Regions from separate parts of the Streptomyces capillispiralis genome, predicted to be linked through region 2. Evidence: riboswitches for the same ligand, from Rfam matches in the RefSeq annotation. Region 2 holds a riboswitch; each other region holds the start of a gene.
The links. Region 2 has a riboswitch for cyclic di-AMP ahead of FHX78_RS03685 (M23 family metallopeptidase). Riboswitches for the same ligand answer to the same signal wherever they lie in the genome.

Region 1 (3,963 bases), 1.1 Mb from region 2:
AGGAGATGGAGCGCGCCCAGGCCCAGCTGGAGCGCGAGTGGCTCGACCGGCTCGGCACGGTCGCGGGCCGCGCCGACGAACTGTGCCGGTACGCCGTCCTGTTCGGCGACCCCCAGCTCGCCCTGACCGCCGTCCAGCGCGTGCTCGACGTGACGGCGGAGGAGGTGCAGGAGGTCGCGAAGTCCCGCCTGCGCCCCGACAACCGCGCGGTGCTCGTCTACGAGCCCGTCGCCCCCGAGGCCGAGGACACCGAGGAAGCCGCCGCAGTCGCCGGCACCGACGAGAACGAGGAGGCGGCCAAGTGACCGAGCTCGCCACGATGGACTTCCACCCGCAGCCCCAGGCGGGCGAGGCCAGGCCCTGGGCCTTCCCGGCCCCCGAGCGCGGCACGCTGGACAACGGCCTGACGGTGCTGCGCTGCCACCGCCCCGGCCAGCAGGTCGTCGCCGTGGAGGTGATCCTCGACGCGCCCCTGGAGGCCGAGCCGGCCGGCCTCGACGGCGTCGCCACGATCATGGCGCGGGCCTTCTCCGAGGGCACCGACAAGCACTCCGCCGAGGAGTTCGCCGCCGAACTGGAGCGCTGCGGCGCCACCCTGGACGCGCACGCCGACCACCCCGGGGTCCGCCTCAGCCTGGAGGTCCCGGCCTCACGGCTCGCCAAGGGCCTCGGACTGGTCGCGGACGCCCTCAGGGCGCCCGCGTTCGCCGACAGCGAGGTCGAGCGGCTGGTCCGCAACCGCCTCGACGAGATCCCGCACGAGCTGGCCAACCCCTCCCGCCGCGCGGCGAAGGAGCTCTCCAAGGAGCTGTTCCCGGCGAGTTCGCGCATGTCGCGTCCCCGCCAGGGCACCGAGGAGACGGTCGAGGGCATCGACTCGGCGGCCGTGCGCGCCTTCTACGAGCAGCACGTCCGCCCCGCCACGGCGACCGCGGTGGTCGTCGGTGACCTCACCGGCATCGACCTGGACGCGCTGCTCGGCGACACCCTGGGCGCCTGGACCGGCTCCCCGGGCAAGCCGCGCCCCGTCCCGGCCGTGGTCGCCGACGACACCGGCCGGGTCGTCATCGTGGACCGCCCCGGCGCCGTCCAGACGCAGCTGCTGATCGGCCGCATCGGACCCGACCGGCACGACCGCGTGTGGCCCGCGCAGGTGCTCGGCACCTACTGCCTCGGCGGCACCCTCACCTCCCGTCTGGACCGCGTCCTGCGCGAGGAGAAGGGCTACACCTACGGCGTGCGGTCGTTCGGGCAGGTCCTCAGGTCCGCCCCGGACGGCACGGGCGCGGCGATGCTGGCCATCAGCGGCTCCGTCGACACCCCGAACACCGGTCCCGCCCTCGGCGACCTGTGGACGGTGCTGCGCACCCTCGCCGCGGAAGGACTGACCGACGCGGAACGCGACGTCGCCGTGCAGAACCTCGTCGGCGTGGCGCCGCTGAAGTACGAGACCGCCGCGGCCGTCGCGAGCACCCTGGCCGACCAGGTCGAGCAGCACCTGCCCGACCACTACCAGGCGGACCTGTACCGGCAGTTGGCCGCGACCGGCACCGTGGAGGCCACCGCGGCGGTCGTCAAGGCCTTCCCGGTGGACCGCCTGGTGACCGTCCTCGTCGGGGACGCGGCGCAGATCAAGGCGCCCGTCGAGGCCCTCGGCATCGGGGAAGTCACCGTCGTTACGGCCGAGTAGCGAGCCGCGGAGGCGCACACGCGCGTGAGGCCCTGGTGACACGCGAGTCACCAGGGCCCACTCATGCCCGAATTGCGACGGAGGATGCCCGTCTGCCCTGTGGGATGCGCTACAAAAGCCGTGATCCGCTTGGGGATCGAAAGATCTCCCGCTTAGCGTCTTCCGGGCTGTTCGTCGGGCAGTGCGCCGCACCCGCGGCAGCGGACAGCCATCGCCGAGTCCCCGTACGGCGCGAGCCAGGGGAGCCGGGGACCCACCGTAGTCCCTGGGGTGAATCGGACGCCCGCGCGTGTCGTGAGGGAGTCCGTAGGAGACCTTCCTGCTCCGAACCCGTCAGCTAACCCGGTAGGCGAGAGGGAAGGAAAGGACCAGCCTCCACATGGCGTTCACCCGCGCCTCCGGGAAACACCGTCGTCCGAGCCGGACGCAGCGCGGCACCGCCCGCGCGGCGGGCGTCGCGGCGCTCGCCACCTCCGGCGTCGTCGGTTCCCTCGCGGCCCCCGCGCTCGCCGCCGGACCGGCCGCCGCACAGACCGGCCTCACCCCCGTCGTCACCCTGGGCGACGCGGTCGCCGACCGGATCGACGCCCAGGCGGCCGCCCAGCACGAGGCCGCCCGGGAGGCCGCCGAGGCCGCCGCGCGGAAGGCGGCCGAGCAGGCCGCGCGCGAGAAGGCCGCCGAAGCGGCAGCCGAGGCCCGAGCGGAGAAGGAGCGCGCCGCGCGGGAGGCCGAGCGCAAGCGTCTCAACACCTTCGTCTCCCCGATCGCCGGCTCCTACGTGTCGACCGGCTACAAGAGCGGCGGCGCCGTCTGGTCCTCCGGCAGCCACACCGGTGTCGACTTCCACGCCGCGAGCGGCACCCCGGTCCGGTCGGTCGGCATCGGCACCGTCGTCGAGGCCGGCTGGGGCGGCGCCTACGGCAACCAGATCGTCATCAGGATGAACGACGGCACGTACACCCAGTACGGTCACCTGTCCTCCCTCGGCGTCTCGGTGGGTCAGCAGGTCACCGCAGGGCAGCAGATAGGCGTCTCCGGCGCGACCGGCAACGTCACCGGCGCGCACCTGCACTTCGAGGCCCGTACGACCGCCGAGTACGGCTCCGACATCGACCCCGTCGCCTACCTCCGCGCGCACGGCGTGAACCTCTGACACCCGCGGCCGGCCGCCCGCGCGGCGGCCCCGCTCACCGTGGCCCCGGCTCCCGAGCCGGGGCTTTCGGCGTTTCAGCGGGCCGCTTGTCCAAAAAATACGCATGGTTTCCGTACCCCCTTCGGAAAATCCCGCTGATTTCAATAGAGTCACGGAACACACGTCGATCTTCGACGTTTCACGGGGATTAAGCCGGAGGTCGGTCATGCGTATTCCCGCGCACTCGGTGTGCACGGCGATCCGGGACGACATCGTCGCGGGTGTCCACGAGCGCGGCAGCCGGCTCACCGAGGAACTCCTCGCCCGTCGTTACGGCGTCTCCCGCGTCCCCGTCCGGGAGGCCCTGCGCACGCTGGAGGCCGAGGGCTTCGTGGTGACCCGGCGCCATGCGGGCGCGTGCGTGGCGGAACCCACCGAGCAGGAGGCCGCCGACCTGCTGGAGATGCGCCTGCTGCTCGAGCCGCTCGGCGCCTCCCGCGCGGCACAGCGCCGCACCGAGGCCCATCTGAAGGTGCTGCGCGGCTTGGTCAGGCTCGGGCAGGAACGCGCCCGTCAGGGCAACAGCGAGGACCTGCGCTCCCTGGGCGGCTGGTTCCACGAGACGCTCGCCCAGGCCTCCGGCAGCCCGGCGCTGGCGTCGACGCTGACCCAGTTGCGGCACAAGATCGCCTGGATGTACGCCACCGAGGGGCCGCCCGACCCGGTCGAGTACTGGGCGGAACACGGCGCGATCGTGGACGCCGTGGGGCGCGGCGACGGCGACCGCGCGCGGGCCGTCACGGCGCTGCACACCGAGCGCGCGAGCGCCGCGCACCGGCTGCGTCTCGCCCCCGGCGGCGAGCGGGCCGGCCGCACGGACCGTGTGAGGAACTCGCAACATCCCGTAAACACGCCGAGCCTGCGGCATTAACACGAGGGCCGTATACAAAGAAGAGCATTTCGTGCCGAAGTCATTCCGCTGCCCTTTTCCGCAGTGCGGTGAATTCACGGCCGCGGCTTTCCGTGTGCCCGCGCGGACAATTCTGGGTGCCCGCGCGAACAATCCGAGGTGCTCGTGCGGATGCTTTGGCGTACCCGGGCGGACGCGTTCCTTTCTGCCCGTGCGGATGGAGTCCCGTGC
Region 2 (3,963 bases):
ACCTACGGGGAGAAGGTCATCGGCAGCCGGCGCGGTCACACCGGGCACCAGCACCTGCCGTGGGTCGCGCTCGACACCGACGCGACCGAGGAGCGGGGCGAGGTCTACGGCTGCGCCCTCGGCTGGTCGGGGTCTTGGCGCATCGGTGTGCACCGCCTCCCCGACGCCCGCGTGCAGATCACCGGCGGCGCGGGGCACGACGACTCCGGCCTGCTGATGCTCGGCACCGGCGAGACGTACGTCACGCCGGTCTTCGCGGGCCTGTGGAGCGACGGCGGCTTCGGCGGCGCGAGCCGCGCGTGGCACGCCTACCAGCGGACGTTCGTCGTCCCCGACGCGGACCGGGACCGGCCGGTGCTCTTCAACTCCTGGGAGGCCACCGGCTTCGACATCGGCGAGGAGCAGCAGCGGGCGCTCGCCGAACGGGCCGCCGCGATGGGCGTCGAGCTGTTCGTGGTGGACGACGGCTGGTTCGGCGCGCGCACCGGCGACCGGGCAGGACTGGGCGACTGGACGCCCAACCCCGACCGCTTCCCGGGCGGCCTGAAGCCCCTCGCGGACCATGTGCACGGGCTCGGGATGCGGTTCGGCATCTGGGTCGAGCCGGAGATGGTCAACCCCGACAGCGACCTGTACCGGGCGCACCCCGACTGGGTGCAGTTCCAGCCGGGGCGCCGGCGCACGGAGTTCCGCAACCAGCTCGTCCTCAACCTCGCGCGCGACGACGTGCGGGAGCACCTCTGGCGCCGGCTCGACGCGCTGCTCTCCGGCGCCCCCGTCGACTACGTGAAATGGGACTTCAACCGCTGCTTCACCGACGCGGGCTGGCCCGACGACCCGTATCCGCAGCGGCTGTGGACCGACCACGTGCGCGGGCTGTACGCCCTGCTGGACCGGCTGCGGGCGGCCCACCCGGGGGTGGCCTTCGAATCCTGCTCGGGCGGCGGCGGCCGGATCGACCTGGGTGTCCTCTCGCGTACCGACCAGGTGTGGACCTCGGACAACACCGACCCCCTCGACCGGCTCGCCATCCAGCACGGCTTCAGCCAGCTCCACCCGGCCCGGGTCATGGCCGCCTGGGTCACCGACAGCCCGAACGCGATGCTCAACGGCCGGGTCAGCACGCTGCGCTTCCGGTTCGTCAGCGCGATGGCCGGAGTGCTGGGCATCGGCGGTGACCTCGCGCGGTGGAGCGGAGAGGAGCTCGCCGAGGCGCGGGAGTGGGTCGCGCTCTACAAGGAGATCCGGCCCGTGGTGCAGCGCGGCGACCTGTACCGGCTGCGTCCGCCGGAGGGCGGGCTGAGCGCGGTGCAGTACGTCCTCGGCGACGACACCGTCGTCCTCGCCTGTCTTCAGGCGCAGCACTACGGGGAGCCCGTGCCCGCGCTCCGGCTGCGCGGCCTCGACCCGGCCGCCTCGTACGAATGCCTCGAAACGGGCGAAGTGCACCGTGGTGCCGTCCTGCTGCACCACGGGCTGCTCACCGGTCTGCGGGGGGATCTGGACGCCGCGGTGTTCCGGCTGAGGCGCCTGTGATTGGATGATTAGGTCGTTCTGTCCGATTAAGTAGCTTCGGTATAACGTGCCCCGAAAGAAAGGGAGATGGGGAGGGGGTGCGTGAGCATCGTCATATCCGTGACGATGTGTTGTCGCCATGTTCACGTAATTTCGAGCAATGGCAAGGGAATTCGGCGCGGAATCGGAATCCCGGTCGACGCTCGGTGACGTCCTTTCCGTCCGTGGATCACGGAAAAAGGCATACCCGGAGAACCTCGCGCTTGTCCCTTCACGTCCGGGTCGCTTACGTTCGCCACCGATCCGGACGGACGCCTAATCCTGCCGCCGCCCGGAGCCCGCACACACTGACCCGTGTACGGCAGGAGCGGGGGACCCACAGGTACGACTGCCTGTTCCGGTCTCCGGAACGGCTTGGGGTTAAGCCGCGCGAAAGCGCGGCCGGGCATCTCCAGTCCGAACCCGACAGCTCACCTCGTAGGCGCCGGAGAGGAAATCGTCATGCCCGCGAAGGGTAAGCACCGCCGTACCAAGGCCCAGCGTTTCACCCGCTCCATAGCCGTCGCCGGAACCGGTGGCGCCGCGCTCGCCCTGCCGCTCCTCGGCGCCACCGGCGCGCACGCCGCCACGCCGCAGGCGGCCCCCGAGAAGGCCGTCCAGTCCCTTTCCGCGGCCGGCCAGAAGGCCGCCGCCCAGAAGAGCGACGACGCCCGCACGTACACCGTGAAGGCCGGCGACTACCTCGCCAGGATCGCCGAGACGCAGGACGTCGACGGCGGCTGGAAGAAGCTCTACGCGGACAACCGCGAGGTCGTCGGTGACGACCCGTCGCTCATCCACCCCGGTCTGAAGCTCTCCCTCGACGGCGAGGCCGCCAAGAGCGCGCCGGAGAAGTCCTCTTCCGCCGACCCGGCCGCTTCCGCCGAGCCGAAGGCCGAGAAGCCCGCCGCGAAGCCGTCCGAGCAGCCCTCGGCGGACACCTCCGCGCAGCAGACGACCACCGACCAGGCCGCGAACACCTCCGGTCACAGCTCCCCGGTGCCCGGCGGATCCCTCGGCACCGCCTACAAGGTGGCCGGCAGCATGTGGTCCAGCGGCTACCACACCGGTGTCGACTTCGCCGTCCCGACCGGCACCTCGCTGAAGGCCGTCGGTTCCGGCACGGTCGTCTCCGCGGGCTGGGCCGGCGCGTACGGGAACCAGGTCGTCATCAAGCTCGCCGACGGCTACTACGCCCAGTACGCCCACCTGTCCTCGCTGTCCGTCTCGGCCGGCCAGACCGTGAGCGGCGGCCAGCAGGTCGGCCTCTCCGGCTCCACCGGCAACTCGACCGGCCCGCACCTGCACTTCGAGATCCGCACCACGCCGGACTACGGCTCCGACGTCGACCCGGTCTCCTACCTCCGCTCCAAGGGTGTCGCCATCGGCTGACCCCGAGCGAACCGCCTGACACGCCGCCGAAGGCCGGACCCCGATCCCCGGGTCCGGCCTTCGCCGTATTCCGTAGTTGGCCAACATTTTGAGAGTGTCTTATCTCACCGACCGTCAACCCATTCCTACGGTCGCGTAGGTCACATTCCAAGGTGAATCATGAGCGGTTGTGGCAGACGATTCGAAGAATGACAGCAGAACAGTGATCGGGTCGTACGTGGCGGTGGGGGACAGCTTCACCGAGGGCGTCGGCGATCCCGGCCCCGACGGGGCGCTCGTCGGCTGGGCCGACCGGTTCGCCGTGCTTCTCGCCGACCTCCGGCCCGAAGGCGACTTCCAGTACACGAACCTCGCGGTGCGCGGAAAACTGCTGGACCAGGTCGTGGCGGACCAGGTGCCCCGCGCCGTCGAACTCGCCCCCGATCTCGTCTCGTTCTGTGCGGGCGGCAACGACATCCTCCGGCCGGGCAGCGACCCGGACGAGGTGGCCGAGCGTTTCGAGCGGGCGATCGCCGCGCTCAGCGCCGTGTCCGGCACGGTGATGGTGACGACCGGCTTCGACACCCGCGGCGTCCCCCTGCTCAAACACCTGCGCGGCAAGATCGCCACGTACAACGGGCACGTACGGGCCGTCGCCGACCGGTACGGCTGCCCCGTGCTCGACCTGTGGTCCCTCAGGAGCGTCCAGGACCGCAGGGCCTGGGACGCCGACCGGCTGCACCTGTCACCCGAGGGGCACACCCGCGTGGCGCTCCGCGCGGGCCAGGCCCTGGGCCTCCAGGTCCCCGCCGACCCGGAACAGCCCTGGCCGCCCCTGCCGCCCCGCGGCACGTTCGAGGTCCGCCGGGACGACGTCCACTGGGCCCGCGAGTACCTGGTGCCGTGGATCGGCCGCCGGCTGCGCGGCGAGTCCTCGGGGGACCACGTGACCGCCAAGGGCGCGCTGTCGCCGGACGACATCAAGGTACGGATCGCGTCGGTGGCGTGACGATCACGCGGGACTGGCGTGTGCGGCCG
Region 3 (3,963 bases), 2.5 Mb from region 2:
GGAACGGGGCGGGGCGGGGGCCGGAACCCGTAGGGGTGGGGGCCGGGTCCGGTAGGGGCGAGGCCGGGACCCGTAGAGGCCGGGGCGTGGCCGGGGTCAGCCCGCGCGGTGCACGACCGCGTCGCACAGCTGCACGAGGGCGGCCTTGGCGTCGCACTCCCGCAGCGGGGCCAGCGCCGCGCGCGCCTCCTCGGCGTAGCGCACGGTGTCCCGGCGGGCGTGCTCCAGCGCGGGGTGGGCGCGCAGCAGACGCAGCGCCTCGGCGTGCCGGGCGTCGTCGGTGAGGTCGGAGTCCAGCAGCTCGCACAGGGCGATGTCCTCGGCCAGCCCCAGCCGGGCCGCCCGCTCGCGCAGCCGCAGCACGGGCAGCGTGGCGATGCCCTCGCGCAGGTCGGTGCCGGGGGTCTTGCCGGACTCGTGGGAGTCGGAGGCGATGTCCAGGACGTCGTCGGCGAGCTGGAAGGCGACGCCGAGCCGCTCGCCGTACTGGGTGAGCACGTCCACCACCGTCTCGTCGGCGCCGGACATCATCGCGCCGAAGCGGCAGGAGACGGCGACCAGCGAGCCGGTCTTGCCGCCGAGGACGTCCAGGTAGTGGTCGACCGGGTCCCGGCCGTCCTGGGGTCCCGCCGTCTCCAGGATCTGCCCGGTGACCAGCCGCTCGAACGCCTGGGCCTGCACCCGCACCGCCTCGGGACCGAGGTCGGCCAGGATGTGGGAAGCCCGCGCGAAGAGGAAGTCGCCGGTGAGGACCGCGACGGAGTTGCCCCAGCGGGCGTTCGCGCTGTCCACCCCGCGCCGCACCTCGGCCTCGTCCATCACGTCGTCGTGGTACAGCGTGGCCAGGTGGGTCAGCTCCACGACGACGGCGGAGGGCACGACCCCGGGCGCGTAGGGGTCGCCGAACTGGGCGGAGAGCATCACGAGCAGCGGGCGGAACCGCTTGCCGCCGGCCCGCACCAGGTGCTGGGCGGCCTCCGTGATGAAGGGCACCTCGCTCTTGGTGGCCTCGAGCAGCCCCTCCTCGACAGCCGTCAATCCGGCCTGGACATCGGCTTCCAGAACCTGGTCCCGCACGCTCAGCCCGAACGGCCCGACGACGGTCACGAGGGGTCTCCTGTCTGCTGGTGTCTACTGGCGATTACACGGTTTGTCGATAGGTCGCTGCCATCACTCAAGTCAGCGTATCCGGTCACGTTTCGATCACCGCCAGCACCCAGGGTCACAAGCCGGGCGATACGGGATCAGGGGCGGAGTGATTTTGATCGGTTGATCACAAGGGACATTCTCCGACTTTCCGCCGCGCGTCGATCCACTCCCCGACACGGCCGCCGCCCCCGCCCCTCGACCGCTCCCCGGCCCACTCCCCGGCCCGCTCCTCACCCCGCCCGCCGGCCCGCTCCCCGGCCCGCTCCTCGACCCATTCCTCGGCCCGCTCTTCGGCACGCGCACCATCCTGCCCGCCCCTCCGCCCGATTTGCCGTAAATACCAAGCGGAATCCGCTTGGTGAGCAATGCTCCACCGGCGCGTGATCAGTGAAGTGAGTCACGCGCGCGGCACCGCGTCCACCACACCCCCGCTCCCGCGTCCGCCCGCGCCCCGGCGCCGAGTTGACCCTTGGCGACAGCAAAGGATCAAGCACCCCAAACCCCCCATTGGAAGATCAAACGGCATACCGGGTGATGCCCACACTTGTTCCCGACATGTGCTCTCGCATACGTTCCGGGCCTGCCGGGTGGACGCCCAGTCCTGCCGCCACCCGCACCACACCCAACGACGAACTCACGCACGGCAGGAGCGGGGGACCCAGGTAAGTCGCCGGGCCGGCCATCGCGCCGGAACGGCTAGGGGTGAAGCCGTGCCCTCAGGGGCACGGCCGGGCACTCTCCCGCCCGAACCCGACAGCTCACCTCGCAGGCGTAGGAGAGGAACCCAGACATGCCCGCACACGGTCAGCACCGCCGCTCCGGCGCCCGCCGCCTCGTCCGCTCCCTCGCCGTCGCCGGTACCGGCGTCGCCGTGGTCGCCCTGCCGCTGTTCGGCGCCACCAGCGCCTCCGCGCAGACCACGACGGCCGCCACGGCCACCACGGCCTACCCGGACAACCTCGACGGCTGGATCCGCGAGTCCCTGTCCGTCATGGCGCAGCACGGCATCCCGGGCAGCTACGAGGCCATCCACCGCAACATCATGCGCGAGTCCTCCGGCAACCCGGCCGCCATCAACCTCTGGGACTCGAACGCCGCCGCCGGCACCCCGTCGAAGGGCCTGCTCCAGGTCATCGACCCGACCTTCCAGGCGTACCACGTGCCCGGCACCCCCTTCGACCCGTACGACCCGGTCGCCAACATCACGGCGGCCTGCAACTACGCCGCCGACCGCTACGGCTCGATCGACAACGTCTTCGGCGCGTACTGAGGCGCGGATCCGGACCGCGGCCCGGGGACGTCCCGGGCCGTGTCCCCGGACAGGTCCTGGGCCGCCCGCCGGCGGACGGGCCCGGACGGGCCGCCGAACAGCCGCTCGAGGACGACGGCCACGCCGTCGTCCTCGTTCGACGCGGTGACCTCGTCAGCCACCGCCTTCAGCTCGGGGTGGGCGTTGGCCATGGCGACGCCACGGGCCGCCCAGTCGAACATGGGGATGTCGTTCGGCATGTCGCCGAAGGCGAGGGCGTGCTCCGGGCTCAGCCCCAGGTGCTCGGCGGCCAGCGCCAGCCCCGTCGCCTTGGTGACCCCGCACGGCTGGAGCTCCACCGTGCCCGGCCCCGACATGGTCACCGTGGCCAGCGAACCGACCACCGACCGGGCCGCCGCCGCCAACGCGTCGTCGGACAGCCGGGCGTGACGCAGCAGCACCTTGCTGATCGGCCGGTCCCACAGGTCACCGCGCCGCTCGACCCGTACGGCGGGCAGGGTCGGGTGCGGCATCAGATAGCCGGGCTCGATCAGCGTCAGCCCGTCGACCCCGTCCTGGTCGACCGCGGCGTACACCTCCCCCACTTCGGCCTCGATCTTGCCGAGCGCGGTCTCCGCCAGTTCCCGGTCCAGCGTGACCGACCACAGCAGGCGGTCCGCGCCGGCGTCGTACACCTGCGCGCCCTGTCCGCACACCGCGAGCCCCGTACTGCCGAGGTCGTCCAGGAGCGGCCGCACTCTGGGGGCCGGGCGCCCCGTCACCACGAGGTGCTCGGCACCGGCCCGCGCCACCCGCGCGAGCGCGGCGACGGACCGGTCGGAGAGGGTGTCGTCGCCGCGCAGCAGCGTCCCGTCCAGATCGGTGGCGATGAGTGAATATGCGGTGGGTGCGGCCATGATCAGAGAATACGGACAACACGACGGTCCGCCTCACATCGCCCGGAACCGCTTGCGCGACCGCGTCCGTCACGCTAGAGAAGCGTTCCGCCATCACCGGGTACGGACTGGTTGAGGACGGTGCGGACCTCTTTCCCCGTTTGGCAAGAACATGCTCCGCTATCTACCGTCCACCTGCTCCCGGGCGGTACCTTCCAAGGGTCCAGGGGGGACTTGATCGGGGGGTCAGGTGAGCAGTGGACGCATGCGCGTGCTGAGGCCCGAGGAGCTCGGCGAGGGGGAACGGGAGCGCTGGCGGGAACTGCGCGCCGCGACGGACGCACCACGCAATCCGTTCATGGAACCGGAGTTCACCACCGCCGTCGGCCGGGTCCGGCCGCAGGCCAGGATCGCGGTGCTGTACGAGGGGGCGGAACCGGCGGGCTTCCTGCCGTACGAGCGGGGCGCGCTGGGACAGGGCCGGGCGATAGGGCTCGGGGTGTCCGACTGCCAGGGCGCGGTGCTGGGCCCCGGGCACACCCCGGAGACCGCTGAACTGCTGCGGGCCTGCTCGCTGTCGAGCTTCGCCTTCGACAACCTGGAGGCCGGGCAGGGGCTGTTCGTGCCGTACGCGGCCGAGGAGCACGCCACCTACGTCATCGACGTGGA
Region 4 (3,963 bases), 3.7 Mb from region 2:
CCTGCTGTTCGCCGGCTTCGAGACCACCGTCAACCTCATCGGCAACGGCACCTACGCCCTGCTCACCCACCCCGGCCAGCGCGAGCGCCTGCAACGGGCCCTGGCCGCGGGCGACCGGGGACTGCTGGAGACGGGTGTCGAGGAACTCCTGCGCTACGACGGCCCCGTGGAGCTCGCCACCTGGCGGTTCGCCACCGAGCCGGTCACCATCGGCGGACAGCGCGTCGCGGCCGGCGACCCGGTCCTCGTCGTCCTCGCCGCCGCCAACCGGGACCCGGAGCGGTTCGACGGCCCGGACGTGCTCGACCTCGGCCGCCGCGACAACCAGCACCTGGGATACGGCCACGGCATCCACTACTGCCTGGGCGCCCCGCTGGCCCGTCTGGAGGGGCAGACCGCGCTCGCCACGCTGCTGACCCGGCTGCCGGATCTGCGGCTCGCCGTGGAACCGGCCGAACTGCGGTGGCGCGGCGGACTCATCATGCGCGGACTGCGCACGCTGCCGGTGGAGTTCACTCCTGCGCACACCTGAGGGCCGACCGCCGCGCCCAGTGCCCCGGAGCGGACCAGCGCAAACATGACTCGCCCTCAACTCTGTGATCTTCACGTGATCTGCGCGGCATGAACTTGTGACAAGTGATCCTCTGCCGATACGTTCACCCATCAGCGCGGCCCTTCGGCTTCACTCGCCGCGCGGGTCATCGCTGTCTCGCGAAAGGTCTCCCGCATGCTCTCCGGGAACGGTCGGCACCGCCGCCCCCGCCAGGCTCCGGCTCTTCTCGTCGCGGCCGGAGTGACCGGCTCCGCCATCGCCATCCCGCTCCTCGGAGCCGGCAGCGCCAGCGCGGCCGACGGCGCGACCTGGGACCGCGTCGCGGAGTGCGAGAGCGGCGGCTCCTGGAGCCAGAACACCGGCAACGGTTATTACGGCGGCCTGCAGTTGACCCAGGACGACTGGGAGGCCTACGGCGGCCTGGACTACGCGTCGAGCGCCGACCAGGCCAGCCGGGGCCAGCAGATAGCCGTGGCCGAGCGGGTCCTCGCCGACCAGGGCGTCGGCGCGTGGCGCACCTGCGGCCTGCTCGCGGGCCTGGACCAGGACTCGGCGTCGGTCGACATCGACACGGGTGTCGCGGAGGACTCGACGCCGGACCCGTCCGGATCGCCGGACTCCGGTGACGCGTCCGCCTCCTCCTCGCCGTCGCCCACGTCCGAGCCGTCGTCCACCGCGGACGCCACGGAGGGTTCGAAGTCCCCGGAGGGCGCGGAGAGCCCGGAGAGCACGGCCGACGCGTCCGCCGACGCCTCCGTCGGGACCGACACCGGCACCTCCCCCTCCGCTTCGGCCACCCCGAAGACCGACGAGTCGGACAAGCTGGGGCAGACCGACGGCTCTTCGGGCCTCACCGGAACCGAGGGCACCGGCTCCGGCCGTCACCGCGGCGGCAGCGCCGAGGAGGGCGTGACCGAGGACCGTACGTCCGAGTCGTCCGGCCGGCACGCCTCGCGCGGCGACGACGCCTCGCGCGACGCCGCCGACGGCTCCTACACCGTGCGCACCGGGGACAGCCTGTCGTCCATCGCCGACTCCCTTGAGCTGGACGGCGGGTGGCGCGCCCTGTACGCGGAGAACGAGCAGGTCGTCGGCACCGACCCGGACCTCATCCTGCCGGGCCAGGAGCTCGCTGTCGGGGTCGAACCGGGCGAAAAGTGACGCCCGAAAACGCCTGGGCACGGCGGCAGTTGGCGTCATGATTCGCGGCGAATGTCCGATTTAAAGGCTGTGAGAGATAGGTCTCAGAAGCCCTGATCGTCTTTGTCATTCCGCCGATCACGTGCCTACGGTCGAGACCGCTCGCCAATGCGGGCCCCGGCCGCCGCAACGCCGAATCCTGCCAGTGGCGGCCCGGGAACAGTCGTCGCGTCATGCGCCGTAGGCAGGAGCGGGGGACCCAAGGTAAGTGCCGGGCCCAGCAGTTGTGGCTGGCTCGGCTTGGGGTGAAGCCGCGGTTCGTGAGAGCCGTGGCCGGGCAACTCAACCGGCCCGAACCCGACAGCTCACCTCGCAGGCGTCGGTGAGGGGATCAACCATGCTGTTTTCCGGCAAGGGCAAGCACCGCCGTCCGTCCAAGGCCACCCGCGCCATCGCCGTCACCGGTGTCGTCGGTGCCGCCGTCGCCGCCCCGCTGATGGCGGCCGGCAACGCCTCCGCCGCCACCGCCTCCGAGTGGGACGCCGTCGCCCAGTGCGAGTCCGGCGGCAACTGGTCCATCAACACCGGCAACGGCTACTACGGCGGTCTGCAGTTCTCCGCCTCCACCTGGGCCGCGTACGGCGGCACCGCGTACGCCGCCTCCGCCGACCGGGCCAGCAAGGCCCAGCAGATCGAGATCGCCGAGAAGGTCCTCGCGGGCCAGGGCAAGGGTGCCTGGCCGGTCTGCGGCGTGAACCTGTCGAACACCCCGTACAGCGGCGGTGGCTCCGCGCAGGGCACCGAGAGCCAGGGCACCGGCTCCGCCGAGACCCGCGAGACCGAGCAGAAGGCCTCCCGCTCCGCCGAGCGCCCGGCCGCCGAGCAGAAGGCGGAGAAGAAGACCGTCACCACCCCGACCGGCAAGAAGGTCGCCAAGGGTGACGGCGAGTACAAGGTCGTCAAGGGTGACACCCTCAGCACGATCGCCGAGGAGCACGGCGTCGAGGGCGGCTGGGCGAAGCTGTTCGACCTGAACGGCGACATCGTCGAGGACGCCGACCTCATCTACCCGGGCCAGCAGCTGCACCTCAAGTAAGCGGCAGCCCCCTGCTCCCCGCCCCGGTGCGTCTCCCCCCGTACGCACCGGGGCGGGGTTTTTTCGCGCGGGTTTCCGGATTCGGCTTTGTTCCGTTCGGAAACAATTTACGCTCGGTTCTGTCCACGGGGCGGTCGACCGGCTGGCCGATCGCCCGGAGCCGGTTAGGCTCGGACTCGCAGGACCCACCGTGGTCCCGCCCACCCGCGTCACATCCAAGAAGGAGATGCTCGTGCCGTCCATCGACGTCGTCGTAGCCCGGGAAATCCTGGACTCCCGAGGCAACCCCACGGTCGAGGTCGAGGTCGGCCTCGACGACGGCAGCACGGGTCGTGCCGCCGTCCCGTCCGGCGCCTCCACCGGCGCCTTCGAGGCCATCGAACTCCGTGACGGCGATGCCAACCGTTACCTGGGCAAGGGCGTCGAGAAGGCCGTGCTGGCCGTCATCGAGCAGATCGGCCCGGAGCTCGTCGGCTACGACGCCACCGAGCAGCGCCTGATCGACCAGGCGATGTTCGACCTGGACGCCACCGACAACAAGGGCTCCCTCGGCGCCAACGCCATCCTCGGTGTCTCGCTCGCCGTTGCCCACGCCGCCTCCGAGGCGTCGGACCTGCCGCTCTTCCGCTACCTGGGCGGCCCCAACGCGCACCTGCTGCCGGTGCCGATGATGAACATCCTGAACGGCGGCTCGCACGCCGACTCCAACGTGGACATCCAGGAGTTCATGATCGCCCCGATCGGCGCGGAGTCCTTCTCCGAGGCCCTGCGCTGGGGCGCCGAGGTCTACCACACGCTGAAGAAGGTCCTGAAGAGCAAGGGCCTGGCCACCGGCCTCGGCGACGAGGGCGGCTTCGCCCCGAACCTCGGCTCCAACCGCGAGGCCCTCGACCTCATCCTCGAGGCCATCAAGGAAGCCGGCTACACCCCCGGCGAGCAGATCGCCCTCGCCCTCGACGTCGCCGCCTCCGAGTTCTACAAGGACGGCGTCTACACCTTCGAGGGCAAGGAGCGCAGCGCCGCCGAGATGACCGAGTACTACGCGGAGCTCGTCGACGCGTACCCGCTCGTCTCCATCGAGGACCCGCTGTTCGAGGACGACTGGGAGGGCTGGAAGGTCCTCACCGGCAAGCTCGGTGACAAGGTCCAGATCGTCGGCGACGACCTGTTCGTC

Region 1: linked by a shared signal. The riboswitch ahead of FHX78_RS08210 (M23 family metallopeptidase) and the one ahead of FHX78_RS03685 (M23 family metallopeptidase) in region 2 are both predicted to bind cyclic di-AMP.
Region 3: linked by a shared signal. The riboswitch ahead of FHX78_RS14215 (transglycosylase SLT domain-containing protein) and the one ahead of FHX78_RS03685 (M23 family metallopeptidase) in region 2 are both predicted to bind cyclic di-AMP.
Region 4: linked by a shared signal. The riboswitch ahead of FHX78_RS20200 (transglycosylase family protein) and the one ahead of FHX78_RS03685 (M23 family metallopeptidase) in region 2 are both predicted to bind cyclic di-AMP.

What each region holds. Positions count from the first base shown of each region.
Region 1 covers NZ_VIWV01000001.1:2,037,179-2,041,141, reverse strand. Annotated here, with positions in the region: gene FHX78_RS08220 (M16 family metallopeptidase) at 1-305, shown strand, start outside; gene FHX78_RS08215 (M16 family metallopeptidase) at 302-1,690, shown strand; cyclic di-AMP (ydaO/yuaA leader) riboswitch at 1,893-2,057, shown strand; gene FHX78_RS08210 (M23 family metallopeptidase) at 2,070-2,843, shown strand; gene FHX78_RS08205 (GntR family transcriptional regulator) at 3,049-3,753, shown strand.
Region 2 covers NZ_VIWV01000001.1:931,743-935,705, reverse strand. Annotated here, with positions in the region: gene FHX78_RS03690 (alpha-galactosidase) at 1-1,536, shown strand, start outside; cyclic di-AMP (ydaO/yuaA leader) riboswitch at 1,851-2,014, shown strand; gene FHX78_RS03685 (M23 family metallopeptidase) at 2,017-2,946, shown strand; gene FHX78_RS03680 (SGNH/GDSL hydrolase family protein) at 3,149-3,934, shown strand; gene FHX78_RS03675 (GNAT family N-acetyltransferase) at 3,931-3,963, shown strand, end outside.
Region 3 covers NZ_VIWV01000001.1:3,392,313-3,396,275, forward strand. Annotated here, with positions in the region: gene FHX78_RS14205 (polyprenyl synthetase family protein) at 97-1,107, opposite strand; cyclic di-AMP (ydaO/yuaA leader) riboswitch at 1,766-1,936, shown strand; gene FHX78_RS14215 (transglycosylase SLT domain-containing protein) at 1,940-2,419, shown strand; gene FHX78_RS14220 (HAD family hydrolase) at 2,383-3,315, opposite strand; gene FHX78_RS14225 (GNAT family N-acetyltransferase) at 3,560-3,963, shown strand, end outside.
Region 4 covers NZ_VIWV01000001.1:4,644,112-4,648,074, forward strand. Annotated here, with positions in the region: gene FHX78_RS20190 (cytochrome P450 family protein) at 1-532, shown strand, start outside; gene FHX78_RS20195 (LysM peptidoglycan-binding domain-containing protein) at 728-1,714, shown strand; cyclic di-AMP (ydaO/yuaA leader) riboswitch at 1,920-2,087, shown strand; gene FHX78_RS20200 (transglycosylase family protein) at 2,091-2,789, shown strand; gene eno (phosphopyruvate hydratase) at 3,022-3,963, shown strand, end outside.